3 regions of the Mesobacillus sp. ABV4_180 genome follow, and region 1 is predicted to be linked to each of the others. Evidence: a T-box and tRNA genes for the amino acid it is inferred to sense, from the RefSeq annotation. Region 1 holds a T-box; the other regions hold tRNA genes.

Region 1 (10,236 bases):
TGAAGTGAGCAAATCATCCCATGTGACTCTTCACCGCGAAGCTTTGCTTTTTTAATTTTAAAATTGCCTGGAAGGACGGCTCCAACTGTTGCAACAGCAACTTTTTGTCCTTTGCCTACATTCGCTGCTCCGCAAATGATCTGGACCGTTTCCCCATTGCCAAGGTCAACAAGCGTCTTGTTCAATTTTTCAGCATTTGGATGCTTCTCGCATTCAACAACATGACCAACAACAATGCCGCTCATACCTTCATTCAACTTTTCAACGCCTTCTACTTCGATGCCGCTCTTCGTAATCTTTTCAGCAAGCTCATCCGCGGATACGCCTGTTAAATCGATATAATCCTGCAGCCATTTATATGATACCAACATGGTTTTAGCCTCCTAATCGTTATTCTTCAACTGAAAATTGCTTTAAGAAACGGACATCGTTTGTATAGAAATGACGGATGTCATCGACTCCATACTTGAGCATCGCAATTCGCTCAGGTCCCATTCCGAATGCAAAGCCAGTGTATTTCTTCGAATCGTAGCCTGCCATCTCAAGAACATTCGGGTGAACCATTCCTGCACCTAGGATTTCAATCCAGCCAGTTCCCTTACATACGCTGCAGCCTGATCCGCCGCAAATTTTACATGAAATATCCATTTCTACAGATGGTTCAGTGAATGGGAAGAAGCTTGGGCGCAAACGGATTTCACGGTCATCGCCGAACATCTTCTTGGCAAAAACTTCAAGCGTTCCTTTCAGGTCGCTCATTCTTACATTTTCATCGACGACAAGACCTTCGATTTGCATGAACTGGTGCGAATGTGTCGCATCGTCGTTATCACGGCGATATACCTTGCCTGGGCAGATGATTTTCACAGGACCCTTGCCCTTGTGCTTTTCCATCGTCCTTGCCTGAACAGGTGATGTATGGGTGCGCATCAAAGTTTCTTCGGTGATGTAGAAGGAGTCCTGCATATCTCGTGCCGGATGTCCCTTCGGAAGATTAAGCGCTTCAAAGTTATAATAATCCTTCTCGACCTCAGGACCTTCTTCCACTGTGTAGCCCATGCCGATGAAAAGATCTTCGATTTCTTCGATGATGCTTGTAAGCGGATGATGGCTGCCAGTTTTGACAGGTCTTCCTGGAAGCGTCACATCGATTTGTTCAGCTGACAATTGCTGCTGTACTGCTGCTTCCTCAAGCTCCTTCTGCTTTACTTCGATCTGGCCGGAGATTGCATCGCGCACTTCATTGGCCAGTGCACCCATCATTGGCCTTTCTTCAGCCGATAATTTGCCCATTCCTTTTAAAACTTCTGTGATTGGACCTTTTTTTCCAAGATAGGAAACACGGATATCATTCAATTCTTTAAGGTCAGCTGCTGCGGCCACTTTTTCCAATGCCTCAGCCTGCAGTTCTTTTAAACGATCCTGCATGGTAAATCCTCCTTCAAATTCTTCATTTTTGAACACAAAAAGACCCCATCCCTTATAAAGGGACGAGGTCTGAGGTTTCGCGGTACCACCCTTTTTAACAGGCAATACAGGTATGTATTACGTGTTCGCTTCATTGAGATAACGGCTTGTGCCGATGCATCTTTACGCTAAATGCGGTCCCGATGCCAACTCTGGAGGTGAACTTCGCCTGCCTGTTCCATAAAAATGCTTCCAATCTTCGGCATTTTCTCCCTGGATGGCCATCATCAAGCTACTTTTCTCCGTCATCGTTTTTAAAATATTAATTTTGGTGTTTATTATAGTATATTCTTTGCGCAGTATCAAATGGTTTTACGAAAAAAAGAGCCTATTTTGATGTTTTTAAATAATATAGCAGGATACCCGCTGCTACCGCGACGTTCAGCGATTCGCTCTTGCCATAAATCGGGATGAAGAGGTTCTGCGTTGTTTTCGCGAGCAGATCTTTGTTTACGCCGCTTCCTTCATTCCCTACGAGCAGTGCGAAAGATTCCCTGCTGTCAGCCTCTGTAAAAACAACCCCATTTTCAAGCGCTGTCCCGTATACAGGGATATTGTCAGCGTTCAGGTTGTTGATCCACTCAGAAAGGTCTCCACCTAAAACTGGCAAATGGAAGTGGCTGCCCTGCGCAGAACGCAGCACCTTTGGATTGTAGATATCGACACTTCCCTTCCCGACAATGACTGCATCGACCCCGGCAGCATCAGCCGTCCGGATCATCGTGCCAAGATTGCCAGGGTCCTGGACTGAGTCAATCAGTAAATAGCTTTTACCACTTGGAATGTTCTGCTTTGGCTGGCGGCACACAGCAAAAATCCCTTGAGTTGTTTCAGTATCGGCAAGCTGACGGCTGATTTCATCGGTCACAACCGTTACAGGAATCGAGCCGTAATCCAGGCTCGGCGGCATTTCCGTTTTTTCGCATAAAATGATTTCTTCTACATCGTCTATCCTTGTCAGCGCTTCCTCAACCAAATGAAAGCCTTCGACAAGGAACATGCCGGACTTATCGCGTTCTTTTCGAGTCTGAAGCTTCTTCCATTGTTTGACTTGCGGATTTTTATCAGATTGAATGTACTTCAATTCTGGCTCTCCTTTATTATGGCTTGTTCAATTTTACTATTATAGCTCAAAACGAATACATAATAAAACCAAAATTGCAAAACCTATATTCAGTAATGGAAATTTGAAAGGAGTTTGAGCAAGGATGAACTTAAACCTTAGGAACGCTGTTATTTCAAATGTGGCAGGAAATACACAGGATGAGCTTAAAGATACGATTGTCGACGCAATACAGAACGGCGAGGAAAAAATGCTTCCTGGACTTGGAGTGTTGTTCGAAGTAATCTGGCAAAACGCCACTGAGGCAGAAAGACAGGAAATGCTGAATGCTTTGGAAGAAGGATTGAAAGGGAAGTAAAGACTTGTGGGAAGGACTCCTTTATGTTGAGGAGTTCTTTTTTTATTTTCTTGAGTATGGCGAGGGGGAAACACCGGGCGATTTGTTCCATGAGATAGAAATAATAGTGATTAGGCTCGATTTCGCAGTAATTGTAGGTTTTTACGTAGTGATTGTATCTTTTTTCGAAGTAATTACGCTTCAAAACGTAGTGATTAATTTTAAAAAACTAGAGGTAAACAAAAAAAGTGTCCAGAAAACCAGTTTCAAACTGATTTTCTGGACAACACCGTTCTTATTCAAAAGTGATCTTTTCAACTGTTTCTTTGTCGAGACGCTTGATGACTTCGACAATCAGTTTTACTGCGTTTTCGTAGTCGTCACGGTGAAGCATTGCTGCGTGTGAATGGATATAGCGAGTTGCGATTGTGATTGACAGCGCAGGCACACCGCGGTGTGTCAGGTGAATCGCACCAGAATCCGTTCCGCCGCCGGCTACAGCGTCGAACTGGTATGGAATGTTCAACTCATCCGCTAAGTCTGTGACGAAATCGCGAAGGCCTTTGTGTGACACCATCGAAGCATCATAAATGATGATCTGCGGGCCGTCACCCATTTTGCTCAGCGCTTCTTTTTCAGTAACGCCTGGTGTGTCGCCGGCGATCCCTACATCAACACCGAAAGCGATATCAGGCTGAATCATCTGTGCAGATGTTTTTGCACCACGAAGACCTACTTCTTCCTGAACCGTACCAACACCATATACCACGTTCGGATGTTGTGCATCCTTTAGACCCTTCAGGACATCAATGGCAATTGCACAGCCAATGCGGTTATCCCACGCTTTGGCAAGCAGCATTTTTTCATTATTCATGACTGTGAACTCGAAGTAAGGAACGACCATGTCACCAGGAGTGACTCCCCATTCCTTTGCTTCATTACGGCTTGATGCACCGATATCAATGAACATATCCTTGATTTCAACCGGCTTTTTGCGTGCTTCTGCAGGGAGGATGTGAGGTGGCTTAGAACCGATCACACCAGTGATTTCTCCTTTGCGAGTCACGATTGTCACGCGCTGTGCCAGCATAACCTGGCTCCACCATCCGCCAACCGTCTGGAAGCGGATGAAACCTTTGTCATCAATGCTTGTGACCATGAAACCTACTTCATCAAGATGGCCAGCCACCATGATTTTTGGCCCATTTGCATCTCCAACCTTTTTCGCAATCAGGCTGCCCAGACCGTCTGTTGTCACTTCATCAGCGTGTGGTGTTATGTATTTTTTCATGACTTCCCTTGGCTCACGCTCGTTGCCGGGAATGCCCTTGGCATCGGTTAAATCTTTTAACATCGTTAATGTTTCATCTAATTTAGCCATTATTTCGACTCCCTTAATATGTAGTTTCGACTCCTATTATACTAGACCATCAATGTATTGTACAAAAAATTCTGCCTAATATCCTTTTCGCTGCCTATCATAATTTACTTCATTTTTCTTAATATATGCCTGTCCGATTTGTTCAGCTGATAATCCCAGCATTTCAGCCAATTTCATATAGCTTTCGAACAACAGGATAAAATCATTCTCCGTGCGGCTATTCCTAAACCGATGAACAGATTCGTATACTTCAAGGAACTGCTCGCTGGCATTATTCTGGTTGCTTTCTCCCGAAGTAATCGATTCAAGATGTTCAAACCCGCACTCAATTCCAAGCGACAGAATAAAATGGATGCCATCGACGAATTCCTCAAGGATCACTTGAGTATCCGAGGATGGTTTAACGCTCCAAAACTTGAAACATCTTGTCTCATTCGCCAGCTCCCCGATTTCCACCAGCAGCGCCAGCACCTTTCTGTCAAATAAATCCTCATTCTCCAGGCCGTGCTGTAACTCAATATGGCTGTCCAGTTCTGTTTGCATTTTAAAAAGCTTTGTCGTATTCATTCTTCAGCTCCAATTTTTAAATTTTTCCTAAACCGAAAAAAGTTCTCTGCCTAGTTTTTTCCCTTCAATGAGGTTCCAACTAAAAAAAGTATAAAACATTTATAAATTTGTTGAAACTATTTGGAATCTCATCCGTAAAATAAGGAAAGTTAGTATTGGAGGGGCAGCCATGATCCTGCTTTTGCGTCTTATTTTCTTGCTTTTATTCATTTTTCTAATATACAGCGCGGTTAAGTACCTCTTCAACCCGAAGCGTAAGCTCGAGCTTGCACATGAACAGAAGCGCTATTTCTTTCTGGATGATCCGAATAATGTCCGCAAGAATTTTTTACTCACATACAAGGGCGTTTTGTTTGAGGGGGAAAAGTATCTGGGCACGACTCAGTCTGCCTTTGAAGTAGTTTCCATTTTCATCTGGCCAAAAAAGACTTCTGCTTTGAAGGGGCTTGTTCTTGAGGATTTCCAGTACATTGAGCGAAAAATCCGCGAGAGCTACTCTGTGGCAAAGATCGATTGGAAGAGCCCGATCAAGGAATTCATGGCAAACCATAATCAGGATGATGAATCCTAAATGAAAAAGCGTCCGATAAAATTCGGACGCTTTTTCATTATATCGTTGTATCAAAGAATTCCCGCCATTTTATCAAGGTGATTTTTTCCCGCAGCAAGTAGGCAAGCAGCAAAAGGACCATCATCAGCAAGCCCGCAGTCCAAGCATCGAACTTCCTGATATACTCACCATATAATGTGTAAAACAATACAAAAGGGATATTTGCAAAAAAGGAAGCTTTCATAAAGCCTCTAAAGCTCTTTTTCCGTTCGTACAGGCAAAAGCTCAGCAATTGATAATGGATCACCGGCACAAGTCTTAACAACGCGACCTGAGCAACGGTCAAATCCCTGAACCTCCCTACCAGACGCATCTTCAGCCTGCTTAACCTATGCATCGTCTCTGGAAGCTGTTTCATCAATAAGTAAAATAAAACACTTGCTCCCGTCAAGCCGATCAGAGAATAGATGATGCCAGGTAACACTCCGAACAGAAGACCTCCTGCAACACAAACGACGGCTGGAGGGATGAAGACGAATTGGCGGAAAACATGGAACAATATGAACAAAACAGGTGCATACCAGCTTCCCAATTCCACAATAATCAGCAGCAATGACCAGGCATCTTCCATATTCGTCACCTGCCAGCTATTCTATGATGCTATTAAAGCATATAAAATCGCCCGAGCTGTTATGCCAAAAGCATAAATAAAAATACAAAAATACCAATCTCGATCAGAGCAAGAAATGGCATACCATACTTGAACTGAGCATGCTGTGTTTTATGCCGGTAATGCTTCATCCCGGCAAATGCCCCGATCGCGCCTCCGAGAAAAGAGACATTCCACAATGTACTTTCACTTATTCGATAAAGGTTCTTTCTTGCCCGCTTTTTATCTATTCCCATGATAAAAAAGCCAACAAGGTTCATGACTATGATCAAGCCAGCCAAAGACCAGATTTCCACATCTCCACGCCCTCTTCAAGTTCTATGTGTCCATTATATCTTAAGAAAAGCGAAAGCGCCTTGGTCAGGCCCTACAAGCGCTGGAGCTAGACAATTTTCGAAGTGAATTTTATAAAATCTTATCTCTACAAAAAAGAAAAAACCATCCTCAGGAAGAGAATGGTTTATCCTAATTACTTGTTGAATTGTTGCTTAGCTGTTTCAGCCAATTGAGCGAATGCTGCTGCATCGCTTACTGCAAGTTCAGCAAGCATCTTGCGGTTTACTTCGATACCAGCAAGCTTTAGGCCGTGCATCATACGGCTGTAAGAAAGGCCGTTCATGCGAGCTGCTGCGTTGATACGAGCAATCCAAAGTTTGCGGAAGTCGCGCTTCTTCTGACGACGGTCGCGGAATGCATACATTAGGGATTTCATAACCTGCTGGTTAGCAACTTTGTATAATGTATGTTTTGAACCGAAATAACCTTTTGCTAATTTAATGACTTTTTTACGACGCTTGCGCGTAACTGTACCGCCTTTTACACGTGGCATGTAATTTCCCTCCTATATAAATCGATCGCTCGAATTTACTTAATGTTGTCAAGCATGTGACGAATACGTTTGAAATCGCCTTTTGAAACAATTGCAGATTTGCGAAGCTTACGCTTAGCTTTTGTAGACTTGTTAGCAAATAAGTGGCTAGTGTAAGCGTGTGAACGCTTAAGCTTGCCAGTTCCAGTTTTCTTGAAACGCTTGGCAGTGCCGCGGTGAGTTTTCATTTTTGGCATTGGGACTTCCTCCTCGTTACTTGTCAGTTTTAGGTGCTAAGACCAGGAACATGCTTCGGCCATCCATCTTTGGATGTGATTCGATTGTCGCTACCTCTTTGCAAGCTTCAGAGAAGCGATCAAGAACACGCTGACCGATTTCCTTGTGTGTTATAGCACGTCCTTTAAAACGGATTGATGCTTTAACTTTATCGCCTTTTTCCAAGAACTTGATAGCATTGCGAAGCTTTGTATTAAAGTCGTGCTCATCAATTGTCGGGCTAAGACGTACTTCTTTTGTTGTGATGATTTTTTGGTTCTTACGTGCTTCTTTTTCTTTCTTTTGCTGTTCGAACTTGAATTTTCCGTAGTCCATGATTCGGCCTACAGGAGGCTTCGCGTTCGGAGCAACAAGAACAAGATCAAGATTTACGCGCGCTGCGATCTCAAGAGCCTCAGCTTTGGATTTAATTCCTAATTGCTCGCCATTTTGATCGATCAAACGAATTTCGCGAGCACGAATTCCCTCGTTTAGTAACATCGCATCTTTGCTAATAATTAGCCACCTCCAGGGTTTTATCGAATACCTTGTCAAGGAGAAGAAGTTCATTGCCAGGCCGAAGCCCGCCATCTTGCTCACACAATGACATACGATATAGTCCATTTTTATTTTGCAATAAAAAAAGTGCAGGCGACGACACCCACACTTTACGAAAACAAAATAATAAGACGTTTACGTATTACCTGCCAACAGCCTTAATGCGTCAGCCAGGTGAGAAGCGGGTGCTTCTTCTTTCCTAAAACTTGTATTCAGTTCACTTTTGCTAATATAACACAAAGATTTTGACGTGTCAAACGAATCACTTTCGTTAACTGCAACAAAAAGTATTGTATCAGATGGGAATAAAGGCTGCAATACTTTTTTTGACTTTCTTTAAAATCTGTGTTGTTTTCCACTCCCAGAAAAACCTGTTTGATTTATCTCAAACAACCTTGCCGCTCAATTTTTGTTATAATTTTGCATAGAAGAAAGAAGAAAGCTGGTGTACATATGCTGATTGCCATAATTATCACAGGGGTGATCACCGGGCTCCTTGCAGGGACTGCCTTGAAATATTTCAGGACTGGCTATGGATTTGCAAATGATATTGACAACAAGCCTGTTCTTTTTAAATCCTGCAGGTACTGTGGTGAGAAAATCAAACGCAGTTACCGTAAAAATCTTTGCCCTTCCTGTTACAAACCGTTGGAATAAAGCGCAAAAAAAGAGGAGCCACGGCCCCTCTTTTTTATTTCTTCGCTTCCTTCCTGAATGAATCAAGGAATTCTTCGAAGGAAATTGTTTCAGATTTTTGTTCGCCGTATTTACGGACATTTACGGCTTTGTCAGATACTTCATTGTCACCTACTACGAGCATGTAAGGGATTTTCTGCATCTGTGCTTCGCGAATCTTATAGCCGATTTTTTCATCACGGCTGTCGATTTCAACACGGAAGCCTGCTGCTTTCAGTTTTTCCTGGACCTCTCTTGCGTAGTCATAGTGTACCGCAGGAGAAACCGGGATGACTTGTGCCTGTACGGGAGCAAGCCATGTCGGGAACGCCCCTTTGTATTCTTCGATCAGGAAGGCAACAAAACGTTCCATTGTTGATACAACTCCACGGTGGATAACAACCGGGCGATGGTGCTTTCCGTCTTCACCGATATATGTCAGGTCAAAGCGTTCAGGAAGCAAGAAATCAAGCTGGACAGTTGACAGAGTTTCCTCTTTGCCAAGCGCTGTCTTGACCTGGACATCAAGCTTAGGGCCGTAGAAAGCCGCTTCGCCTTCTGCCTCGAAATACTCAAGTCCCATCTCATCCATTGCTTCTTTTAGCATCGCCTGTGCTTTTTCCCACATCTGGTCGTCGTCGAAATATTTTTCCTTATCTTCAGGATCGCGGTAAGAAAGGCGGAACGAATAATCATCCATGCCAAAATCTTTATAGACTTCAAGTACAAGTTCGACAACTCGCTTGAACTCTTCTTTGATCTGATCAGGTCGCACGAAAAGGTGAGCATCATTCAAAGTCATTCCGCGAACACGCTGCAATCCCGCCAATGCTCCGGACATTTCATAACGATGCATTGTTCCCAGTTCAGCGATCCTGATAGGAAGCTCCCTGTAGCTATGGATGCTGTTTTTGTACACCATCATGTGATGAGGGCAGTTCATCGGCCTTAAAACAAGCTGTTCATTCTCCATTTCCATGACAGGGAACATGTTTTCCTGATAATGGTCCCAGTGTCCGGAAGTTTTATAAAGATCGACACTTCCCATTACCGGAGTGTAGACATGGTCATATCCAAGGCTGACTTCCTTGTCGACAATATAGCGCTCGATTACGCGGCGGATTGTGGCACCCTTTGGAAGCCATAACGGAAGACCCTGGCCTACCTTCTGGGAGTTTGTGAATAAGTTAAGCTCTTTGCCTAGCTTGCGGTGGTCGCGTTCCTTCGCTTCTTCAAGCAGCCTTAAGTGCTCTTTCAGATCTTCCTTTTTGAAGAAAGCAGTTCCGTAAATACGCTGCAGCATCTTGTTGTCACTGTCGCCGCGCCAGTATGCACCGGCAATGCTCAACAATTTGAATTCCTTCAGCTTTCCAGTTGATGGAACATGAACCCCGCGGCATAGATCAACGAAATCTCCCTGCTCATAGAGAGTCACTTTTTCATCAGCTGGAATCGCTTCGATTAACTCAAGCTTATATGGGTCGCCAAGCTCTTTGAAAAACTTGACTGCTTCTTCACGGCTTACTTCTTTGCGGACAATCTCAATGTTTTCATTGATGATTTTGTTCATTTCCTTTTCGATTACCGGCAAATCCTCCGGAGACAGTGAATGCTCCATATCGATATCATAGTAGAAACCGCCTTCGATAACCGGTCCTACTCCAAGGTTAACATCTTTATACAGGCGTTTGATTGCCTGTGCCATTAAATGCGCTGAACTGTGGCGCAAAATTTCAAGAGCTTCAGAGTGCTCTGGAGTGACGATTTCAATCGCTGCATCCTCTTCGATTGGTCTCTTCAGGTCATACGGCTGTCCGTTCACCATACCGGCAATGGCTTTCTTCTTTAGGCCCGGGCTGATTGAACTGGCAATGTCTTCAGTAG
Region 2 (10,236 bases), 210 kb from region 1:
TGTCGGGGCAACCCTCCTTGCATACTACCTCCTTGGCGAAAATGTTATTTGGACACAAGTCGCAGGCGGATTAGTTGTTATTGCAGGAATAACTTTATTCTTAGTAGACGAAAGAAAAATGAAGCTGAAAAATAAAGCAGAAATTAATTCGATTTCAGGGTAGGTGGGTTATGGTGGAAATCCGTCGGGCGATGAAAGAGGATGCAGCTGCTATTGCTGAGGTTCACATAAAAAGCTGGAAAGAAACTTATGAAGGAATCATTAGCGAAGATTACTTAGATTCTTTAAAGGTTGAAAATCGTAAGCCTTTATGGGAAAAAAGCTTGTCAGAAGCAGCAAATACCTCTCCAGTTTTTGTTGCTGTCAGTCCAGAAGGAGAAGTAGTAGGATTCGCTTCCTTTGGAAAAGAAAGAACTGGAAACTTTAACGTTGATGGTGAACTTTACGCAATATATATTCTCCAAAAGTATCAAGGAAGAAAAATAGGTTTGAAGCTAGTACATGCAGGACTTAAAGAATTATTGGAGCAACAATATACTTCCATGCTTGTGTGGGTACTGGCAGAAAACAATAGCCGTAAATTTTATGAAAGTCTCAACCCTGATAAAGCTGGCGAAGAGGTCGTAAAGATAGCTGGACAGGACTATGAGGAAATAGCATACGAATGGAAGAATTTAATATCTCTTCAGCAAATGCTTCTCGAAAAATTAAACAAGGAAAAAAGATGATAATAAAAGATCTTTTGAAAAAATCCCCTTCCAAGGGGATTTTTAAATGAATAGGTATGTGAATCTTGAAAATAAAAATCCGCAGATTGTTGAGAAGATTAATGTTCCACCGTGTACTTTGCCTTCAGTGTTGGCGATTTTTATCGCTTCAATATAAGCGATGCTAAATAAGAATACGGCCATGATTAGTGATAGATATAGTGCAATTGATTGAAGCAAAAGTGATCACCCCGGTAATGTAGTTTGTCCAATACATGTTATGAGTTGGCAGAAAGATTTATTCTATAAGAAGAAAAGTAGAGTAGTATAGCAGAAAACAATTCTTCGGAAAAAAACTTTAAAAATTATATTGCAAACATTTTTTAGGCGTGGTATATTTAATCTCGCTTCAGAAAAACAACGTTGAAAAAGAAAAACGACATCGATTTTGTTGAAAAAGAAAAACGAAAAAGTTGTTGACAATAAAAACTCAACGTGTTAAATTAATAAAGTCGCCTCTGAGCGACGAACTGAACAAATTGTTCCTTGAAAACTAAACAAACAAGCGTCAACAAACAATAATATTCTTGCTTCTATTATAGAAGACAAGAGCCAACGTTTTATTTTATGAGCTAACTCATAACTCTTTCTTGGAGAGTTTGATCCTGGCTCAGGACGAACGCTGGCGGCGTGCCTAATACATGCAAGTCGAGCGGATCTTCATTAGCTTGCTTTTGAAGATCAGCGGCGGACGGGTGAGTAACACGTGGGCAACCTGCCTGTAAGACTGGGATAACTTCGGGAAACCGGAGCTAATACCGGATAATCCTTTCCCTCACATGAGGGAAAGCTGAAAGACGGTTTCGGCTGTCACTTACAGATGGGCCCGCGGCGCATTAGCTAGTTGGTGAGGTAACGGCTCACCAAGGCAACGATGCGTAGCCGACCTGAGAGGGTGATCGGCCACACTGGGACTGAGACACGGCCCAGACTCCTACGGGAGGCAGCAGTAGGGAATCTTCCGCAATGGACGAAAGTCTGACGGAGCAACGCCGCGTGAGCGATGAAGGCCTTCGGGTCGTAAAGCTCTGTTGTCAGGGAAGAACAAGTATCGGAGTAACTGCCGGTACCTTGACGGTACCTGACCAGAAAGCCACGGCTAACTACGTGCCAGCAGCCGCGGTAATACGTAGGTGGCAAGCGTTGTCCGGAATTATTGGGCGTAAAGCGCGCGCAGGCGGTCCTTTAAGTCTGATGTGAAAGCCCACGGCTCAACCGTGGAGGGTCATTGGAAACTGGGGGACTTGAGTGCAGAAGAGGAGAGCGGAATTCCACGTGTAGCGGTGAAATGCGTAGAGATGTGGAGGAACACCAGTGGCGAAGGCGGCTCTCTGGTCTGTAACTGACGCTGAGGCGCGAAAGCGTGGGGAGCGAACAGGATTAGATACCCTGGTAGTCCACGCCGTAAACGATGAGTGCTAAGTGTTAGAGGGTTTCCGCCCTTTAGTGCTGCAGCAAACGCATTAAGCACTCCGCCTGGGGAGTACGGCCGCAAGGCTGAAACTCAAAGGAATTGACGGGGGCCCGCACAAGCGGTGGAGCATGTGGTTTAATTCGAAGCAACGCGAAGAACCTTACCAGGTCTTGACATCCTCTGACAACCCTAGAGATAGGGCGTTCCCCTTCGGGGGACAGAGTGACAGGTGGTGCATGGTTGTCGTCAGCTCGTGTCGTGAGATGTTGGGTTAAGTCCCGCAACGAGCGCAACCCTTGATCTTAGTTGCCAGCATTCAGTTGGGCACTCTAAGGTGACTGCCGGTGACAAACCGGAGGAAGGTGGGGATGACGTCAAATCATCATGCCCCTTATGACCTGGGCTACACACGTGCTACAATGGATGGAACAAAGGGTCGCGAAGCCGCGAGGTCGAGCCAATCCCATAAAACCATTCTCAGTTCGGATTGCAGGCTGCAACTCGCCTGCATGAAGCCGGAATCGCTAGTAATCGCGGATCAGCATGCCGCGGTGAATACGTTCCCGGGCCTTGTACACACCGCCCGTCACACCACGAGAGTTTGTAACACCCGAAGTCGGTGGGGTAACCTTTTGGAGCCAGCCGCCTAAGGTGGGACAGATGATTGGGGTGAAGTCGTAACAAGGTAGCCGTATCGGAAGGTGCGGCTGGATCACCTCCTTTCTAAGGATATTGCCTAAGGGCAATCGGAATGCGAACCTATGGTTCGTACTGTTGACCAGCTTGTTTGTTTAGTTTTGAGGGAGCAAGTGCCTCAAGACTTTTTTGTTCCTTGAAAACTAGATAATCGTAAGTAAGAAGAACCAAGAAAAAACCGAGTGATCGCCATTTTAGTTTTCTCTCTATTCAATTAGAGAAATGACCTTTTAGGTTAAGTTAGAAAGGGCGCACGGTGGATGCCTTGGCACTAGGAGCCGATGAAGGACGGGACTAACACCGATATGCTTCGGGGAGCTGTAAGTAAGCTTTGATCCGGAGATTTCCGAATGGGGAAACCCACTGTTCGTAATGGAACAGTATCTTTACCTGAATACATAGGGTATTGAAGGCAGACCCGGGGAACTGAAACATCTAAGTACCCGGAGGAAGAGAAAGCAAACGCGATTCCCTGAGTAGCGGCGAGCGAAACGGGACATAGCCCAAACCAAGAGGCTTGCCTCTTGGGGTTGTAGGACACTCTACATGGAGTTACAAAGGAACGGGGTAGATGAAGTGGTCTGGAAAGGCCCGTCAGAGAAGGTAAAAACCCTGTAGTTGAAACTTCGTTCCCTCCTGAGTGGATCCTGAGTACGGCGGGACACGAGAAATCCCGTCGGAAGCTGGGAGGACCATCTCCCAAGGCTAAATACTCCCTAGTGACCGATAGTGAACCAGTACCGTGAGGGAAAGGTGAAAAGCACCCCGGAAGGGGAGTGAAAGAGATCCTGAAACCGTGTGCCTACAAGTAGTCAGAGCCCGTTCATGGGTGATGGCGTGCCTTTTGTAGAATGAACCGGCGAGTTACGATTACATGCAAGGTTAAGTTGAAGAGACGGAGCCGCAGCGAAAGCGAGTCTGAATAGGGCGAATGAGTATGTGGTCGTAGACCCGAAACCAGGTGATCTACCCATGTCCAGGGTGAAGGTTGGGTAACACCAACTGGAGGCCCGAACCCACGCACGTTGAAAAGTGCGGGGATGAGGTGTGGGTAGCGGAGAAATTCCAATCGAACTTGGAGATAGCTGGTTCTCTCCGAAATAGCTTTAGGGCTAGCCTCACGTTGTAAGAGTCTTGGAGGTAGAGCACTGTTTGGACTAGGGGCCCTCATCGGGTTACCGAATTCAGACAAACTCCGAATGCCAAAGACTTATCCGTGGGAGTCAGACTGCGAGTGATAAGATCCGTAGTCAAAAGGGAAACAGCCCAGACCACCAGCTAAGGTCCCAAAGTATACGTTAAGTGGAAAAGGATGTGGAGTTGCTTAGACAACCAGGATGTTGGCTTAGAAGCAGCCACCATTTAAAGAGTGCGTAATAGCTCACTGGTCGAGTGACTCTGCGCCGAAAATGTACCGGGGCTAAACGTATCACCGAAGCTGTGGATTGACATCTTAGATGTCAGTGGTAGGAGAGCGTTCTAAGGGCGTTGAAGCTAGACCGTAAGGACTGGTGGAGCGCTTAGAAGTGAGAATGCCGGTATGAGTAGCGAAAGATGGGTGAGAATCCCATCCACCGAATGCCTAAGGTTTCCTGAGGAAGGCTCGTCCTCTCAGGGTTAGTCGGGACCTAAGCCGAGGCCGAAAGGCGTAGGCGATGGACAACAGGTTGATATTCCTGTACCACCTCTTTATCGTTTGAGCGACGGGGGGACGCAGGAGGATAGGGTAAGCGCGCTGTTGGATATGCGCGTCTAAGCAGTTAGGCTGCAAGTGAGGCAAATCCCGCTTGCGTGAAGGCTGAGCTGTGACAGCGAGGGAAATTTAGTACCGAAGTTCCTGATTCCACACTGCCAAGAAAAGCCTCTAGCGAGATAAATGGTGCCCGTACCGCAAACCGACACAGGTAGGCGAGGAGAGAATCCTAAGGTGAGCGAGAGAACTCTCGTTAAGGAACTCGGCAAAATGACCCCGTAACTTCGGGAGAAGGGGTGCTCATTTGGGTGAATAGCCCGGATGAGCCGCAGTGAATAGGCCCAGGCGACTGTTTAGCAAAAACACAGGTCTCTGCGAAGCCGCAAGGCGAAGTATAGGGGCTGACGCCTGCCCGGTGCTGGAAGGTTAAGAGGAGGGGTTAGCTCACGCGAAGCTCTGAATCGAAGCCCCAGTAAACGGCGGCCGTAACTATAACGGTCCTAAGGTAGCGAAATTCCTTGTCGGGTAAGTTCCGACCCGCACGAAAGGCGTAACGATCTGGGCACTGTCTCAACGAGAGACTCGGTGAAATTATAGTACCTGTGAAGATGCAGGTTACCCGCGACAGGACGGAAAGACCCCGTGGAGCTTTACTGTAGCCTGATATTGAATTTTGGTACAGCTTGTACAGGATAGGTAGGAGCCTGAGAAACCGGAGCGCCAGCTTCGGTGGAGGCGTCGGTGGGATACTACCCTGGCTGTATTGAAATTCTAACCCGCGCCCCTGATCGGGGCGGGAGACAGTGTCAGGTGGGCAGTTTGACTGGGGCGGTCGCCTCCTAAAGAGTAACGGAGGCGCCCAAAGGTTCCCTCAGAATGGTTGGAAATCATTCGCAGAGTGTAAAGGCACAAGGGAGCTTGACTGCGAGACCTACAAGTCGAGCAGGGACGAAAGTCGGGCTTAGTGATCCGGTGGTTCCGCATGGAAGGGCCATCGCTCAACGGATAAAAGCTACCCCGGGGATAACAGGCTTATCTCCCCCAAGAGTCCACATCGACGGGGAGGTTTGGCACCTCGATGTCGGCTCATCGCATCCTGGGGCTGTAGTCGGTCCCAAGGGTTGGGCTGTTCGCCCATTAAAGCGGTACGCGAGCTGGGTTCAGAACGTCGTGAGACAGTTCGGTCCCTATCCGTCGTGGGCGCAGGAAATTTGAGAGGAGCTGTCCTTAGTACGAGAGGACCGGGATGGACGCACCGCTGGTGTACCAGTTGTCTTGCCAAAGGCATCGCTGGGTAGCTATGTGCGGACGGGATAAGTGCTGAAAGCATCTAAGCATGAAGCCCCCCTCAAGATGAGATTTCCCATAGCGCAAGCTAGTAAGAACCCTGAAAGAATGATCAGGTTGATAGGTCAGAGGTGGAAGCGCGGTGACGTGTGGAGCTGACTGATACTAATCGTTCGAGGACTTAACCAAATAGATCATTCGTTCTTCTTGAATTCTTCTTACACATTATCTAGTTTTGAGGGAATGAAAATTTCTCTTGCAAAAAGCATAAAAAGCAGTATAATAGATATTGTCTTTGAAAATTGTCTGGTGACGATGGCGAGAAGGTCACACCCGTTCCCATACCGAACACGGAAGTTAAGCTTCTCAGCGCCGATGGTAGTTGGGGGATTCCCCCTGTGAGAGTAGGACGTCGCCGGGCAGTATCAAATGGAGGATTAGCTCAGCTGGGAGAGCATCTGCCTTACAAGCAGAGGGTCGGCGGTTCGATCCCGTCATCCTCCACCATATTTTTTCACAAATGCCGGTGTAGCTCAATTGGTAGAGCAACTGACTTGTAATCAGTAGGTTGGGGGTTCAAGTCCTCTCGCCGGCACCATGCTTCTTGCTTCTCTGATCAGCAGCAGCGTAAGCATGCGAGAAATCCCGGAGGGATTTTGAGCAGAGAAACATTTTCTCGAAGCTAATCTTTGTACGAGCCATTAGCTCAGTCGGTAGAGCATCTGACTTTTAATCAGAGGGTCGAAGGTTCGAGTCCTTCATGGCTCACCATGATTTTTTCGCGCAAGCGAAAATAATCATCCTTTAATCCTGCTTCAGCGGATTAACTATAATATGCGGGTGTGGCGGAATTGGCAGACGCACCAGACTTAGGATCTGGCGCCGCAAGGCGTGGGGGTTCGACTCCCTTCACCCGCACCATTTTTTCAAACAAGTCAATAAACATACGCGGAAGTAGTTCAGTGGTAGAATACAACCTTGCCAAGGTTGGGGTCGCGGGTTCGAATCCCGTCTTCCGCTCCAAAGTTCTTAAGCCGGGGTGGCGGAACTGGCAGACGCACAGGACTTAAAATCCTGCGGTAGGTGACTACCGTACCGGTTCGATTCCGGTCCTCGGCACCAAGTTAGCTAATCAATCAAAAATATGCGCCCGTAGCTCAATTGGATAGAGCGTCTGACTACGGATCAGAAGGTTATGGGTTCGACTCCTTTCGGGCGCGCCATTATTTTTCTCTATATCGGGGAGTAGCTCAGCTTGGTAGAGCACTTGGTTTGGGACCAAGGGGTCGCAGGTTCGAATCCTGTCTTCCCGACCATGCTATTAATAATTTGGGGCCTTAGCTCAGCTGGGAGAGCGCCTGCCTTGCACGCAGGAGGTCAGCGGTTCGATCCCGCTAGGCTCCACCATTTATAACTTTAATAATGATTTGGCGGTGTAGCTCAGCTGGCTAGAGCGTACGGTTCATACCCGTAAGGTCGGGGGTTCGATCCCCTCCGCCGCTACCAATTCTAAATCTGGTTGAACCTATTCAATCTAGGCTAACATGGACCTTTAGCTCAGCTGGTTAGAGCAGACGGCTCATAACCGTCCGGTCGTAGGTTCGAGTCCTACAAGGTCCACCATTATATTGTCGTTTTTTACGGAGGTATACCCAAGTCTGGCTGAAGGGATCGGTCTTGAAAACCGACAGGCGGGTAACACCGCGCGGGGGTTCGAATCCCTCTACCTCCTCCATAATTCATTAAACATTTTATTACCGTCGCGGGGTGGAGCAGCCCGGTAGCTCGTCGGGCTCATAACCCGAAGGTCGCAGGTTCAAATCCTGCCCCCGCAATCAATGAGTTATTTTCAAGTATACTACTTGAAAATACTTTGGTCCCGTGGTGTAGCGGTTAACATGCCTGCCTGTCACGCAGGAGATCGCCGGTTCGATCCCGGTCGGGACCGCCATTTGTGGCTCAGTAGCTCAGTCGGTAGAGCAAAGGACTGAAAATCCTTGTGTCGGCGGTTCGATTCCGTCCTGAGCCACCTTTATTTATTTAAACTTAATATGCATTTTAAAATATGGCGATTGTGGCGAAGTGGTTAACGCACCTGATTGTGGTTCAGGCATTCGTGGGTTCGATTCCCATCAGTCGCCCCATTTTTTGCGGGTGTAGTTTAGTGGTAAAACCTCAGCCTTCCAAGCTGATGATGAGAGTTCGATTCTCTTCACCCGCTCCATAAGGGCCTATAGCTCAGCTGGTTAGAGCGCACGCCTGATAAGCGTGAGGTCGATGGTTCGAGTCCATTTAGGCCCATTTTTTTTATTATTCCGCAGTAGCTCAGTGGTAGAGCACTCGGCTGTTAACCGAGCGGTCGTAGGTTCGAATCCTACCTGCGGAGCCATTATGGGGAAGTACTCAAGAGGCTGAAGAGGCGCCCCTGCTAAGGGTGTAGGTCGGGTAACCGGCGCGAGGGTTCAAATCCCTCCTTCTCCGCCATAAGGCCCCTTGGTCAAGCGGTTAAGACACCGCCCTTTCACGGCGGTAACACGGGTTCGAATCCCGTAGGGGTCATACAAAAAAGCTGTCAGCAATTTTGCTGACAGCTTTTTTGTGTTCATTTTTAACTTGCAAATTTTACAATCAGCTTGTGCTTCCTTCTTTTACCTCAAACTGCATTTGATCACAACTATACAATTTCAACATCTTTTCCGCATTATCCTATCAATTCACATGCTCTTATATTTCATCTTTCATTAAATGAAAACGTTATCATTATAATAATAATTTTTTCAGCCTTTCAGACTTTCTACCTAATAAACACTACAATCCTTCTTTAAAAAACATTATTCTATTTTAACTTTCGTTCTACATAATTCGCGTAATTGGAAAATTTAACCCATTAAAGCGCTGCCATTTGCGGGGGAATGTCGAATAATGAAATTTAACATTAATTATTGTCGAAACATTAAAAAAATGTTTACAAGGAATTCACACATGCAACTAGAATACTACTGAAATAGGGAGTTTTTTAGTTTTACAAAGGCAGGTGGACTTAACTTGGTAACCAATCCAACAGAGTTTGAATTACATCTCTTTCATGAAGGCACTTTGTTCCAGAGCTTCAATTTATTCGGGGCACATGTCATTAAAAATGAAACCGAAACATATACTCGATTTTGTGTGTGGGCACCAAAAGCTTCAGAAGTGAGGCTCGCGGGAAACTTAAACGGCTGGGATGGTAAAGGATTTGAATTTTATAAGGTCAATCAGGAGGGTGTCTGGCAGCTGGTGGTCGACCGTGACCTGACTGGAGAAGTATATAAGTATGAAATCATAACTGCATCTGGCGAGCGTAAGCTCAAAGCTGATCCATATGCTTTTTATTCCGAGGTCAGGCCTAACACGGCTTCAGTTGTTTGTTCTCTTGACGGCTATCAATGGAATGACCAAAAATGGCTGCAAAAGAGGGAAAGAAAAAGCAGTCTGGGCGAGCCTATGTGCATTTACGAACTCCATGTGGGGTCATGGAAAAAACATGAGGATGGATCTTTTCTTACATATCGTGAACTCGCTGATGAGTTGATTCCTTATATTCTTTCACATGGATATACACATATTGAATTATTGCCCCTGACTGAGCATCCGCTCGATATGTCATGGGGGTATCAATCAACTGGTTATTTTTCGGTGACCAGCAGGTATGGGGCACCTCATGATTTTATGTATTTTGTGGATATGTGTCACCAGCACGGGATCGGGGTAATCCTTGACTGGATTCCAGGGCATTTTTGCAAGGATGCTCACGGCCTGTATCAATTTGATGGCAGCTATGTTTTTGAATACCAATATGAAAATGACCGGGAGAACCTGGTTTGGGGAACAGCCAACTTCGACTTGGGAAAAAAGGAGGTTCAAAGCTTCCTCATTTCAAGTGCGATGTTCTGGCTGGAAAAGTACCATATTGACGGATTCAGGGTCGATGCGGTAGCGAATATCATTTATTGGCCAAATTCGGTCCAGACTGCGAATCCTCATGGTGTGGAATTTTTGAAAAAGCTTAATAAAGCTGTGCGGGATTATGAGCCAGGTGCTTTGATGGTTGCCGAGGATTCCACTGACTGGCCGCAGGTGACAGCCCCTGTAGAGTATGGTGGGCTCGGTTTTACATACAAGTGGAATATGGGATGGATGAATGACACATTGAAGTATATGGAGGCAGGTTCAGAGAACAGGAAGCATATACATGATAAGGTTACCTTTTCGCTTCTGTATGCCTTTTCCGAGAATTTTGTCCTGCCTTTCTCTCATGATGAGGTTGTCCATGGAAAGAAATCGCTGCTTGATAAGATGCCCGGCGATTACTGGCAAAAGTTTGCGCAGCTGCGGCTCCT
Region 3 (10,236 bases), 2.3 Mb from region 1:
TGAAGCCCCCCTCAAGATGAGATTTCCCATAGCGCAAGCTAGTAAGAACCCTGAAAGATGATCAGGTTGATAGGTCAGAGGTGGAAGCGCGGTGACGTGTGGAGCTGACTGATACTAATCGTTCGAGGACTTAACCAAATAGATCATTCGTTCTTCTTGAATTCTTCTTACACATTATCTAGTTTTGAGGGAATAAAGTTTTTTGCGAAAGCAAAATAACTTTCAAAAATTTCTCTTGCAAAATGCATAAAAAGCAGTATAATAGATATTGTCTTGAAAAAAAATGTCTGGTGGCGATGGCGAGAAGGTCACACCCGTTCCCATACCGAACACGGAAGTTAAGCTTCTCAGCGCCGATGGTAGTTGGGGGTTTCCCCCTGTGAGAGTAGGACGCCGCCGGGCAGGATGCATTTTCCATCCAGTTTCTCAGATACGGATCGTGAATCCAAGTCGCAGAAATATTGATTATTCCGCAGTAGCTCAGTGGTAGAGCACTCGGCTGTTAACCGAGCGGTCGTAGGTTCGAATCCTACCTGCGGAGCCATTTGGAGAGCTGTCCGAGAGGTCGAAGGAGCACGATTGGAAATCGTGTAGACGGTTACCGCTGTCTCAAGGGTTCGAATCCCTTGCTCTCCGCCATATAAACTTTATACATGGCCCCTTGGTCAAGCGGTTAAGACACCGCCCTTTCACGGCGGTAACACGGGTTCGAATCCCGTAGGGGTCACTTGATTTTTTCACAACAATGGAGGATTAGCTCAGCTGGGAGAGCATCTGCCTTACAAGCAGAGGGTCGGCGGTTCGATCCCGTCATCCTCCACCATAAAAACTTTATTACCGTCGCGGGGTGGAGCAGCCCGGTAGCTCGTCGGGCTCATAACCCGAAGGTCGCAGGTTCAAATCCTGCCCCCGCAATCAATGAGTTATTTTCAAGTAATATACTTGAAAATACTTTGGTCCCGTGGTGTAGCGGTTAACATGCCTGCCTGTCACGCAGGAGATCGCCGGTTCGATCCCGGTCGGGACCGCCATTTGTGGCTCAGTAGCTCAGTCGGTAGAGCAAAGGACTGAAAATCCTTGTGTCGGCGGTTCGATTCCGTCCTGAGCCACCATATATGCAAATCTGATGTACCAGGAAACATGATGAAATGGCTTTTTTAAAACTTGAAATCATGTTATAATGGAGGGGTAGCGAAGTGGCTAAACGCGGCGGACTGTAAATCCGCTCCCTCAGGGTTCGGCGGTTCGAATCCGTCCCCCTCCACCATTTTACAGGGGTATAGTTTAAAGGTAGAACGAAGGTCTCCAAAACCTTTGGTGTGGGTTCGATTCCTGCTACCCCTGCCAATTTTATAATGGCGATTGTGGCGAAGTGGTTAACGCACCTGATTGTGGTTCAGGCATTCGTGGGTTCGATTCCCATCAGTCGCCCCATTATAATCACAAAATTAATATTGTTGCATACAATATATTGGGCTATAGCCAAGCGGTAAGGCAACGGACTTTGACTCCGTCATGCGTTGGTTCGAATCCAGCTAGCCCAGCCATTTTGCGGAAGTAGTTCAGTGGTAGAATACAACCTTGCCAAGGTTGGGGTCGCGGGTTCGAATCCCGTCTTCCGCTCCAAAATGTTCGGCGGCATAGCCAAGTGGTAAGGCAAAGGTCTGCAAAACCTTTATTCACCGGTTCAAATCCGGTTGCCGCCTCCACTAGATTTCTAGTGTGAGCAGTAAGAAAGATCAATTTAATATGCCGGTGTGGCGGAATTGGCAGACGCGCACGACTCAAAATCGTGTTCCTTCTGGAGTGTCGGTTCGACCCCGACCACCGGTACCACTTTTAATATAAACAGGATAACCTGTTTTCTTTATTTTCAAAGATATGTATGCGGGTGTAGTTTACTGGTAAAACCTCAGCCTTCCAAGCTGATGTAGTGGGTTCGATTCCCATCACCCGCTCCATACATACGTGACTAACGCAGCATTTCGTTTCTCTAAAACGAAGTGTTGCGTTTTTTCTTTTTACGAATTCAATTGTAAGTATGTAATTGAACTAAAAAGTTATATAAAAGATTGATTGTTAATGGGTTCTGATTGTCGTTGAACAGAAAAAGGATGCATCAGCATCCCACAATTTTATACGTGCCTGTTCCACCATGGATTTGGGTGAACATGTTCATCAGTGATTCCGTCATTTTTTTCTTGTCTTCGTGAGTAGAAGATGGTCTTAAGTAAACGATTTGAAGTGCGTTTGTCGTACTTTCTGTAACCGAGGTTCTTGCCGAATCGACGAAAGGGCTGCCGAAGGGGCCTTCGTCATCAGCAGAGACGATCAAGTTGCCTAAGTTATTTGTCCTTCCGTTCAGTCCAGCGTATTCTTCGCTTTCATCTCCAATTTTGATTGTTACATTCCCATGCAATTTATCACTGTCATAGACTCCTATTGGTGTCTGGTATTCTAGTGAGAAGAAATTATTTAAGTCGATTGCGCTATGTATCGGCTGCAGATAGTTTTGCTTTGTTACCCGCCGGTAAAGAGCTTCGGCTGAGTGTCTGTATCGATTGGGATCCTTTCCGGTAGTTTTGAATATGGCGCGCCATTCCTTGATGCCTTGGAGGTCGGTTATACTCTTTTCCAAAAGGTCAAAGTAAATTGATTCCTGGAAAAGCTGTAGCCTGCCTTTCAACATTTGCGGAGAAGCGCCTACCTGGATATCGTTGTATTCGATGATTCCTACTGAAAAATCGGGAATGAGATCGCATATTGAGCTTGTAACTTGAATTTCCATTGATTCCACCTCCAAAACTGCTTTAAAATAGTTTATCATAAAAGTAATTTACTTTTAAATGTCAGGATTTATATAGATATCAAATTGGAAAGGAGGAACTACCATGGATACCTTAAGCTTGAAACGGGATATCATTGCTTACAGCAAAACGATTGGGATTGATAAAATTGGCTTTGCTGCCCCGTCTGCTTTTGAGGAAATGAAAATCCGATTATACAGACAGCAGGAACTTCAATATCAATCCGGGTTTGAGGAAAAAGACATTGAAAAGAGAACGGAGCCTGCCCTGATTTTTGAAAGTCCTAAGTCAATTATCTCTATAGCCTTGGCTTACCCTTCAAAGATGAGAACAACAGTGGTCAGCAAAAAGGGGGAAAGAAGAGGGATCTTCTGCCGTGCATCATGGGGAACTGATTATCACACTGTGCTTCGAGACCGGCTGCAAAAGCTCGAGGCGTATATAGCTGAAAAGGTTCCTGATGCCAGGTTCAAGTCAATGGTCGATACCGGGGAACTGGTTGACAGGGCTGTTGCTGAACGGGCTGGCATTGGCTGGAGCGGAAAGAATTGTTCAATCATCACACCTGAATTTGGATCCTATGTGTATTTAGGGGAAATGATTACGAATATCCCATTTGAACCTGATGCTCCTATGGAAGATCGCTGCGGCAGCTGCAATAAATGTGTGGATGTCTGCCCTACGGGTGCTTTGGTGCAGGGCGGGCAGCTTGATGCGCAGAGGTGTATTGCCTTCGTTACGCAAACAAAGGGCTTTCTTGCCGATGAGTTCAGGGAAAAGCTGGGCAACCGCTTATATGGATGTGATACATGCCAGACCGTTTGTCCTGAGAATAAAGGGAAAGATTTTCACTTCCATACGGAAATGGAACCGGATCCTGAGATTGCAAAACCTCTTTTGAAGCCTTTGCTGACAATGAGCAATCGTGACTTTAAGGAAAAGTTCGGTCATGTTTCCGGGTCTTGGAGAGGGAAGAAACCAATCCAGCGCAATGCGATTATTGCTCTTGCTCATTATAAGGATGAATCAGCCATTCCGGATCTTATTACCGTTTTAAAAGAAGACCCAAGGCCAGTGCTTAGAGGGACAGCAGCATGGGCCCTGGGGAAAATCGGCGGTACAGATGCATATGACGCATTGAATTTTTCAGCAGAGGTCGAAAAAGATGAGGAAGTGCTGGTTGAAATCGGCAAGGGACTGGAATTCTTCGCAGATGGGGCTAAGGCGAATACACCGTTGTAGAAGAATGGATTTTATTGAATCCATTCTTTTTTTATGCCTTAAACGTTGACTCCCTTCATACATATGAATGGTGAAGGGAGTGATGAACATGCGTGAGCAACTGCAGGAGCTTCTGGAACAGCGTGTCCTTCAATGTGTTTCCATGCCCCGCAATCAATTGCATGAATGTCCGGCAATAGAGCAGAAGAAGCAAAGCTGTGCGAAGAGGTCAGCTGAAATAGTAAAGGCAAGGGCAAAGGGCAAGGTTGATCGAATGGTGGAAAATCAAGAAAATACCTCGATTATGTATTCGGTCCATTTTCAATATTTAATCAGGCAACGAGATATATTTTACATGGAAGAAGAAGTTGAAAAAAGGCATGCGGAATTCTATAAAGGAATACTGGTGAACGATAGTAAACTGAATGAAGTGGAGCCTGCAAGAGCAGGAGCTGAGGCTGTCCCAGCTATTTCAGACCAAGAGGAGCATGGGAGGAAGGGGTTCCGGTACGACAGGCTGAAGGCTGTCCAATATGCTGAGAGATGGTGGAATGAATTCAATCCCGCTTATAAGAAGTTCGAGGTCGATTGCACAAATTATATTTCGCAATGTCTTCATGTCGGCGGGGCACCTATGCGGGGCTACCCGAACCGCAGCAATGGCTGGTGGATGCAGAATGATAATTGGAGTTTCAGCTGGACCGTGGCCAATGCGATGCGCTGGTATCTCCCTGCTCAAAAGCTGGGTTTGAGGGCAAGAGAGGTAGACAGTGCTGAGAAGCTCAAGCTAGGGGATGTCATCTGCTATGATTTTCAGGGGGATGGCCGATTTGACCATACAACGATTGTCACTGGCCATGATGCGAATGGAATGCCGCTTGTTAACGCGCACACTTACAATAGCCGGATGAGATACTGGGCATATGAGGATTCAACAGCCTATACCCCCAATATTAAATACAAGTTTTTTACGATTACTGATGACCAGGATGAGTAACCGACGGATTGGGATGGTCCTGTTTTTTTACTTGCAGCGTCAAACTCGGACTGCATTTCTTTTGTCGTCCTGCCGTGAAGTGGTATAATAGCTGTTAGAGTTTTTAACAGAGGTGAAAGTTTCATGGCATTTCATGTTGTATTATACCAGCCGCTGATTCCTGCAAACACAGGCAATATTGCGCGCACATGTGCCGGTACGGATACGGAGCTACATTTAATAAGGCCGTTGGGGTTCTCCACCGACGATAAGATGCTGAAGCGTGCGGGTTTGGATTATTGGGAGCATGTGAAGATTCATTATTATGATTCGCTCGAAGATTTCTATAACCAAAACTCTGGCGGGGAATTTTTCTATGTAACCAAATTTGGCAAAAAGGCTCACTCGGATTTTGATTACAGTGCTTCTGAAAAAGAGTTCTTCTTTATTTTTGGCCGGGAAACAACGGGATTGCCAAAAGAAGTGATTGAAGAAAATCTTGATCGATGCCTGAGGCTGCCGATGAATGAGAATATTCGTTCATTGAACTTATCAAATACAGCGGCCATTTTGATCTATGAAGCACTTCGCCAGCAGGATTACAGAGAATTACGGAAAAATTAGGGGACCTTATCCAGGTCTCCTTTTTAACATTATTTAAGAATCACAAAGGAGTTGGCACAAAATGAACCAGGTTATAGAAACAATTTTACAGCATCGTTCTATAAGGCGATTTAAAGATAAGCTTCTCGATCGAACACAGATTGAGACAATCGTAAAAAGTGCCCAGGCTGCATCCACTTCAAGCTTCATTCAGGCTTATTCCATTATTGGAGTAACGGACCAGGAGAAAAAGGACAAGCTTGCTGAATTGGCTGGCGACCAGGCTTATGTGGCGGCAAATGGACATTTCTTTGTGTTCTGTGCTGACCTTCATCGCCATAAAATCATTGGCGAGATGGAACATGCTGATTTGCTGGATTCGATTGAAAGCACGGAGAAGTATATGGTTGCGCTCATTGATGCTTCACTGGCTGCCCAGAATGCTGCAATCGCTGCCGAATCGATGGGGCTGGGGATATGCTATATTGGCGGAATCCGCAACGATCTTGAAGCAGTAAAAGAATTATTGAAATTACCTGAATATGTTGTGCCGTTATTTGGGCTTGCAGCAGGTTATCCCGATCAGGAAACGGATCTGAAGCCAAGGCTGCCTCTAGAGCACGTTTATATGGAAAATGAGTATCTGCAGGATCGGAATAAGTTCGAATCACAGCTCCAGGACTATAATCAAACTATCTCGGAGTATTACCAGGAAAGAACTGACGGGAAACGCAAGGATACATGGACCGGACAAATGGCAAAAATGCTCGGGCGGAAATCGCGGATGTATATGAAAGAGTTTGTGGAAAAGCAAAATTTGAATAAAAAGTAAAAAAGCTGCCTAATGGCAGCTTTTTTACTTTTTATTGATTCCCGGCTTATCATCGTAACCAGAAGTAAAGATCGCGGCTAGGAATGCAGCGGTAACGCCTAATATTAGAAGCAGTCGCATGTATATAAGCCTCCCTTTAATCGATTTTGTCCAGATAAACTTAATTATAGCTTATTATATCCAAACTGTGAAGGATGAGCTGATTTTTTCATGCCACCAGCAAAAAGGACAGCCATGACTGTAGAACGTTTACGCATGTTCAAATTGTTTGCTGCATAGAATTTATTAATCGTCTCTTGATAACGCTACATGGGGAGGTCCATATGGATATTTTAAAAAAGATTGAAATGTATCGCCAGGATGAAGAGAAGCTGAAGTGGGAAGGGACGTTCAGGGAGTATCTGGAAATTGTCAAAGAACAGCCTTGGGTTGCTCAATCTGCACATTCGCGTGTGTATAATATGATCAAAGATGCGGGGATTGAAAATGTAAAAGGCAAGAAGCGCTATTCCTTCTTTAATTCCCAGTTATTCGGCCTTGAAGAACCATTGGAAAGGCTTGTCGAGGAATATTTCCATCCGGCAGCAAAAAGATTGGATGTCAGGAAGAGGATCCTTCTTCTGATGGGACCGGTAAGCGGCGGTAAGTCGACACTGGTAACAATGCTGAAAAGAGGCCTTGAGGCATATTCCCATACAGACAGGGGAGCGATCTTCGCGATTAAAGGGTGCCCGATGCATGAAGACCCGCTTCATATGATTCCCCACCATCTGCGCAAGGATTTCTATGATGAATATGGCATCCGCATTGAAGGCAATTTATCTCCGCTGAATATGATGCGGCTTGAACAGGAATATGGAGGCAGAATCGAAGATGTGATCGTTGAACGGATTTTCTTCTCCGAGGATAAGAGAACCGGAATTGGAACATTCAGCCCGTCTGATCCAAAATCACAGGATATCGCAGACCTGACAGGAAGTATTGACTTCTCGACCATCGCCGAATATGGTTCTGAATCTGATCCGCGGGCATACCGTTTTGATGGGGAATTGAATAAAGCGAACCGTGGGATGATGGAGTTCCAGGAAATGCTGAAGTGTGATGAAAAATTCCTCTGGCATTTGCTTAGCTTGACGCAGGAAGGAAACTTCAAAGCGGGAAGGTTTGCATTGATCAGTGCCGATGAACTGATTGTCGCCCATACGAATGAAACGGAATACCGTTCATTCATCTCCAATAAAAAGAATGAAGCTTTGCATTCACGAATTATCGTAATGCCGATTCCTTATAACTTAAAGGTGTCCGAGGAAGAGAAAATCTATGACAAGATGATCAGGGAGAGCGACGTGAATGATGTGCATATTGCGCCTCATACATTGAGGGTAGCAGCGATGTTCACGATCCTTACACGCCTTAAAGATCCGAAGAAAGGCGATATTGACCTGATCAAGAAAATGAGGCTGTATGACGGCGAGAATGTGGAAGGATATAATAGCGCTGATGTTGAGGAGTTGAAGAAGGAACATCAGGATGAAGGCATGAGCGGCATTGATCCTCGTTATGTCATCAACCGGATTTCCTCTACAATCATCAGGAAGGAAGTTAAAACGATCAATGCCCTTGATGTCCTGAGGTCGCTCAAGGAAGGACTTGACCAGCATCCATCCATCACTGCTGAGACGAGGGAGCGCTACCTGAACTATATTTCACTTGCCCGCAAAGAATATGATGACATTGCGAAAAAAGAAGTTCAGAAGGCATTTGTTTATTCTTACGAAGAGTCGGCTAAAACACTTATGGATAATTATCTTGATAACGTCGAAGCATACTGCAACAAGGCGAAGATGCGTGATCAGCTAACTGGTGAGGAAATCAACCCAGATGAAAAGCTGATGCGATCAATCGAGGAGCAGATCGGCATTTCCGAAAATGCGAAAAAAGCCTTCCGCGAAGAGATATTAATCAGGATCTCCGCTTATGCACGCAAAGGAAAGAGATTTGATTACAATTCACACGACCGCCTGCGGGAAGCCATACAGAAAAAGCTGTTTGCAGACCTTAAGGATGTCGTCAAAATCACGACCTCTACAAAGACACCAGATGAATTGCAGTTGAAGAAAATTAACAATGTAGTCGCCAGGCTGATTGACGAGCACGGATACAACTCCACCTCCGCAAATGAATTGCTGCGCTATGTTGGAAGCTTGTTAAATAGATAGAACCCTAGGGCCTGTACAATTGTGCAGGTCTTTTAAGTTTGGCTGTGTTAGAACAGATTTTTGTTTTTAAGTCCTGTTGATTGGAGTGGAAAGCGCGCAGACTCCTTCGGGATCAGCTGGACAGGTGAGACCCCGCAGGAGCTTGCGACGAGGAGGCTCAGCGCCAGCCCCGAGGAAAGCGAAGCGCCTGGAACGCAAATCAACAGTCTAATATAACACAGCCAATAGTTTAAAAATGTGTGCAGAGGGAATAGTACAGGCAAGAGGTGATAAGAATGAACAATAAAGAATTGCCGAAAAACTATGTCCCTAAAAATAGTTCCATGGCCCACAATGAAGAAGAAATGGAAAACCTAGGTAAGCAAATGGAGAACCGCCGTACTGGCGAAGTGCTGAAAGAAAAGTACGATAAGGTACCCGATCCGGTACAGTTCGATAAAAATAAAGATAAAGAGTAGCCTTTGCTGAAAAGCAAAGGTTATTTTTATGCTAGTAAATACACATTCATAGACACAAGACCACCTTGCAGACCTAATTAAAGCTAAGAAATCTGAGGGTGTAACCGGACAGCTGAATCTATAATGTTTTTGCAGAAAATGGGCTTGTCCAGCGATTAGAGAAAAGGCTAATTGTCAAAATTATTTGTAAATTATTTTGTCTTCCTGCATAAGATAGAGTAATTACAATTCCTTCAGGCTATGGCCATCGGGATATTGTATGAAACGATGTTGTGTTGTGTTACAGCCATTTGACAATTAAAAAGGAGGGGTTGAAAATGACCGATGAAAGTAGTCACCAGTTTGTGATTTCCCAGGAAGATTGGTCCCTCCACCGCAAAGGACATGATGATCAACAGCGCCATCAGGAAAAGGTGCAGGAAGCCATCCGAAACAATCTGCCTGACTTGATCACTGAAGAAAACATTATCATGTCCAACGGCAGGGATGTCGTAAAGATTCCGATAAGGTCACTGGATGAGTACAAAATCCGTTATAACTATGATAAAAACAAACATGTAGGCCAGGGCAACGGGGATACGAAGATTGGCGATGTTGTCGCCCGTGATGGCTCAGGCCAGCAGGGTCCTGGAAAAGGGCAAGGCGCTGGTGACCAGGCCGGAGAAGATTATTATGAAGCAGAAGTATCGATGATGGAAATTGAAGAAGCGTTGTTTAAGCAGCTTGAGCTGCCGAATCTCAAAAAGAAGGAGCAGCAGGAACACCTAGTGGAGAATATAGAATTCAATGACATCAGGAAGACTGGTTTAATGGGCAATATTGATAAGAAACGCACGATGATGTCAGCTTACAAACGTAATGCGATGACAGGAAAGCCGGCATTTCATCCGATTTACAAGGAAGACCTCAAATTCAAGACATGGAATGAAGTCGTAAAGCCTGAGTCCAAGGCCGTTGTTTTGGCAATGATGGATACGAGCGGCTCGATGGGATTATGGGAGAAATACATGGCGAGGAGCTTTTTCTTTTGGATGACCCGTTTCCTTCGATCCAAATACGAAACGGTTGAAATTGAATTCATTGCCCACCATACTGAAGCAAAGGTAGTTTCCGAGGAAGA

Evidence for each region. A T-box is a leader RNA that pairs with one kind of tRNA and senses whether it is charged. The one in region 1 lies ahead of pheS (phenylalanine--tRNA ligase subunit alpha), so its partner is inferred to be a tRNA-Phe.
Region 2: it encodes a tRNA-Phe, which carries the amino acid that the T-box ahead of pheS (phenylalanine--tRNA ligase subunit alpha) is inferred to sense. The anticodon was not compared.
Region 3: it encodes a tRNA-Phe, which carries the amino acid that the T-box ahead of pheS (phenylalanine--tRNA ligase subunit alpha) is inferred to sense. The anticodon was not compared.

Annotation. Positions count from the first base shown of each region.
Region 1 covers NZ_JBSWTJ010000001.1:1,355,142-1,365,377, reverse strand. Annotated here, with positions in the region: gene pheT (phenylalanine--tRNA ligase subunit beta) at 1-371, opposite strand, end outside; gene pheS (phenylalanine--tRNA ligase subunit alpha) at 391-1,428, opposite strand; T-box leader at 1,484-1,725, opposite strand; gene ACXAEA_RS06795 (TrmH family RNA methyltransferase) at 1,796-2,551, opposite strand; gene sspI (small acid-soluble spore protein SspI) at 2,676-2,888, shown strand; gene ACXAEA_RS06785 (M42 family metallopeptidase) at 3,163-4,248, opposite strand; gene ACXAEA_RS06780 (dUTP diphosphatase) at 4,324-4,815, opposite strand; gene ACXAEA_RS06775 (sigma-w pathway protein ysdB) at 4,985-5,386, shown strand; gene ACXAEA_RS06770 (TVP38/TMEM64 family protein) at 5,424-5,996, opposite strand; gene ACXAEA_RS06765 (DUF1294 domain-containing protein) at 6,056-6,331, opposite strand; gene rplT (50S ribosomal protein L20) at 6,505-6,864, opposite strand; gene rpmI (50S ribosomal protein L35) at 6,900-7,100, opposite strand; gene infC (translation initiation factor IF-3) at 7,117-7,620, opposite strand; ribosomal protein L20 leader region at 7,753-7,880, opposite strand; gene thrS (threonine--tRNA ligase) at 8,369-10,236, opposite strand, start outside.
Region 2 covers NZ_JBSWTJ010000001.1:1,149,583-1,159,818, forward strand. Annotated here, with positions in the region: gene ACXAEA_RS05685 (DMT family transporter) at 1-163, shown strand, start outside; gene ACXAEA_RS05690 (N-acetyltransferase family protein) at 174-728, shown strand; gene ACXAEA_RS05695 (hypothetical protein) at 771-947, opposite strand; rRNA gene ACXAEA_RS05700 (16S ribosomal RNA) at 1,355-2,904, shown strand; rRNA gene ACXAEA_RS05705 (23S ribosomal RNA) at 3,111-6,046, shown strand; rRNA gene rrf (5S ribosomal RNA) at 6,163-6,278, shown strand; tRNA gene ACXAEA_RS05715 (tRNA-Val) at 6,289-6,364, shown strand; tRNA gene ACXAEA_RS05720 (tRNA-Thr) at 6,380-6,455, shown strand; tRNA gene ACXAEA_RS05725 (tRNA-Lys) at 6,553-6,628, shown strand; tRNA gene ACXAEA_RS05730 (tRNA-Leu) at 6,694-6,778, shown strand; tRNA gene ACXAEA_RS05735 (tRNA-Gly) at 6,806-6,880, shown strand; tRNA gene ACXAEA_RS05740 (tRNA-Leu) at 6,891-6,979, shown strand; tRNA gene ACXAEA_RS05745 (tRNA-Arg) at 7,004-7,080, shown strand; tRNA gene ACXAEA_RS05750 (tRNA-Pro) at 7,097-7,173, shown strand; tRNA gene ACXAEA_RS05755 (tRNA-Ala) at 7,189-7,264, shown strand; tRNA gene ACXAEA_RS05760 (tRNA-Met) at 7,287-7,363, shown strand; tRNA gene ACXAEA_RS05765 (tRNA-Ile) at 7,404-7,480, shown strand; tRNA gene ACXAEA_RS05770 (tRNA-Ser) at 7,500-7,592, shown strand; tRNA gene ACXAEA_RS05775 (tRNA-Met) at 7,619-7,692, shown strand; tRNA gene ACXAEA_RS05780 (tRNA-Asp) at 7,733-7,808, shown strand; tRNA gene ACXAEA_RS05785 (tRNA-Phe) at 7,814-7,886, shown strand; tRNA gene ACXAEA_RS05790 (tRNA-His) at 7,926-8,001, shown strand; tRNA gene ACXAEA_RS05795 (tRNA-Gly) at 8,008-8,081, shown strand; tRNA gene ACXAEA_RS05800 (tRNA-Ile) at 8,085-8,158, shown strand; tRNA gene ACXAEA_RS05805 (tRNA-Asn) at 8,172-8,246, shown strand; tRNA gene ACXAEA_RS05810 (tRNA-Ser) at 8,251-8,341, shown strand; tRNA gene ACXAEA_RS05815 (tRNA-Glu) at 8,345-8,416, shown strand; gene glgB (1,4-alpha-glucan branching protein GlgB) at 8,903-10,236, shown strand, end outside.
Region 3 covers NZ_JBSWTJ010000001.1:3,640,723-3,650,958, reverse strand. Annotated here, with positions in the region: rRNA gene ACXAEA_RS18695 (23S ribosomal RNA) at 1-138, shown strand, start outside; rRNA gene rrf (5S ribosomal RNA) at 287-402, shown strand; tRNA gene ACXAEA_RS18685 (tRNA-Asn) at 470-544, shown strand; tRNA gene ACXAEA_RS18680 (tRNA-Ser) at 548-639, shown strand; tRNA gene ACXAEA_RS18675 (tRNA-Glu) at 656-727, shown strand; tRNA gene ACXAEA_RS18670 (tRNA-Val) at 748-823, shown strand; tRNA gene ACXAEA_RS18665 (tRNA-Met) at 842-915, shown strand; tRNA gene ACXAEA_RS18660 (tRNA-Asp) at 956-1,031, shown strand; tRNA gene ACXAEA_RS18655 (tRNA-Phe) at 1,037-1,112, shown strand; tRNA gene ACXAEA_RS18650 (tRNA-Tyr) at 1,183-1,267, shown strand; tRNA gene ACXAEA_RS18645 (tRNA-Trp) at 1,274-1,347, shown strand; tRNA gene ACXAEA_RS18640 (tRNA-His) at 1,359-1,434, shown strand; tRNA gene ACXAEA_RS18635 (tRNA-Gln) at 1,473-1,547, shown strand; tRNA gene ACXAEA_RS18630 (tRNA-Gly) at 1,552-1,626, shown strand; tRNA gene ACXAEA_RS18625 (tRNA-Cys) at 1,635-1,709, shown strand; tRNA gene ACXAEA_RS18620 (tRNA-Leu) at 1,752-1,836, shown strand; tRNA gene ACXAEA_RS18615 (tRNA-Gly) at 1,888-1,961, shown strand; gene ACXAEA_RS18610 (B3/B4 domain-containing protein) at 2,120-2,788, opposite strand; gene queG (tRNA epoxyqueuosine(34) reductase QueG) at 2,892-4,049, shown strand; gene ACXAEA_RS18600 (amidase domain-containing protein) at 4,138-5,025, shown strand; gene trmL (tRNA (uridine(34)/cytosine(34)/5-carboxymethylaminomethyluridine(34)-2'-O)-methyltransferase TrmL) at 5,149-5,628, shown strand; gene nfsA (oxygen-insensitive NADPH nitroreductase) at 5,690-6,439, shown strand; gene ACXAEA_RS18585 (PrkA family serine protein kinase) at 6,763-8,658, shown strand; gene ACXAEA_RS18580 (hypothetical protein) at 8,934-9,116, shown strand; gene yhbH (sporulation protein YhbH) at 9,434-10,236, shown strand, end outside.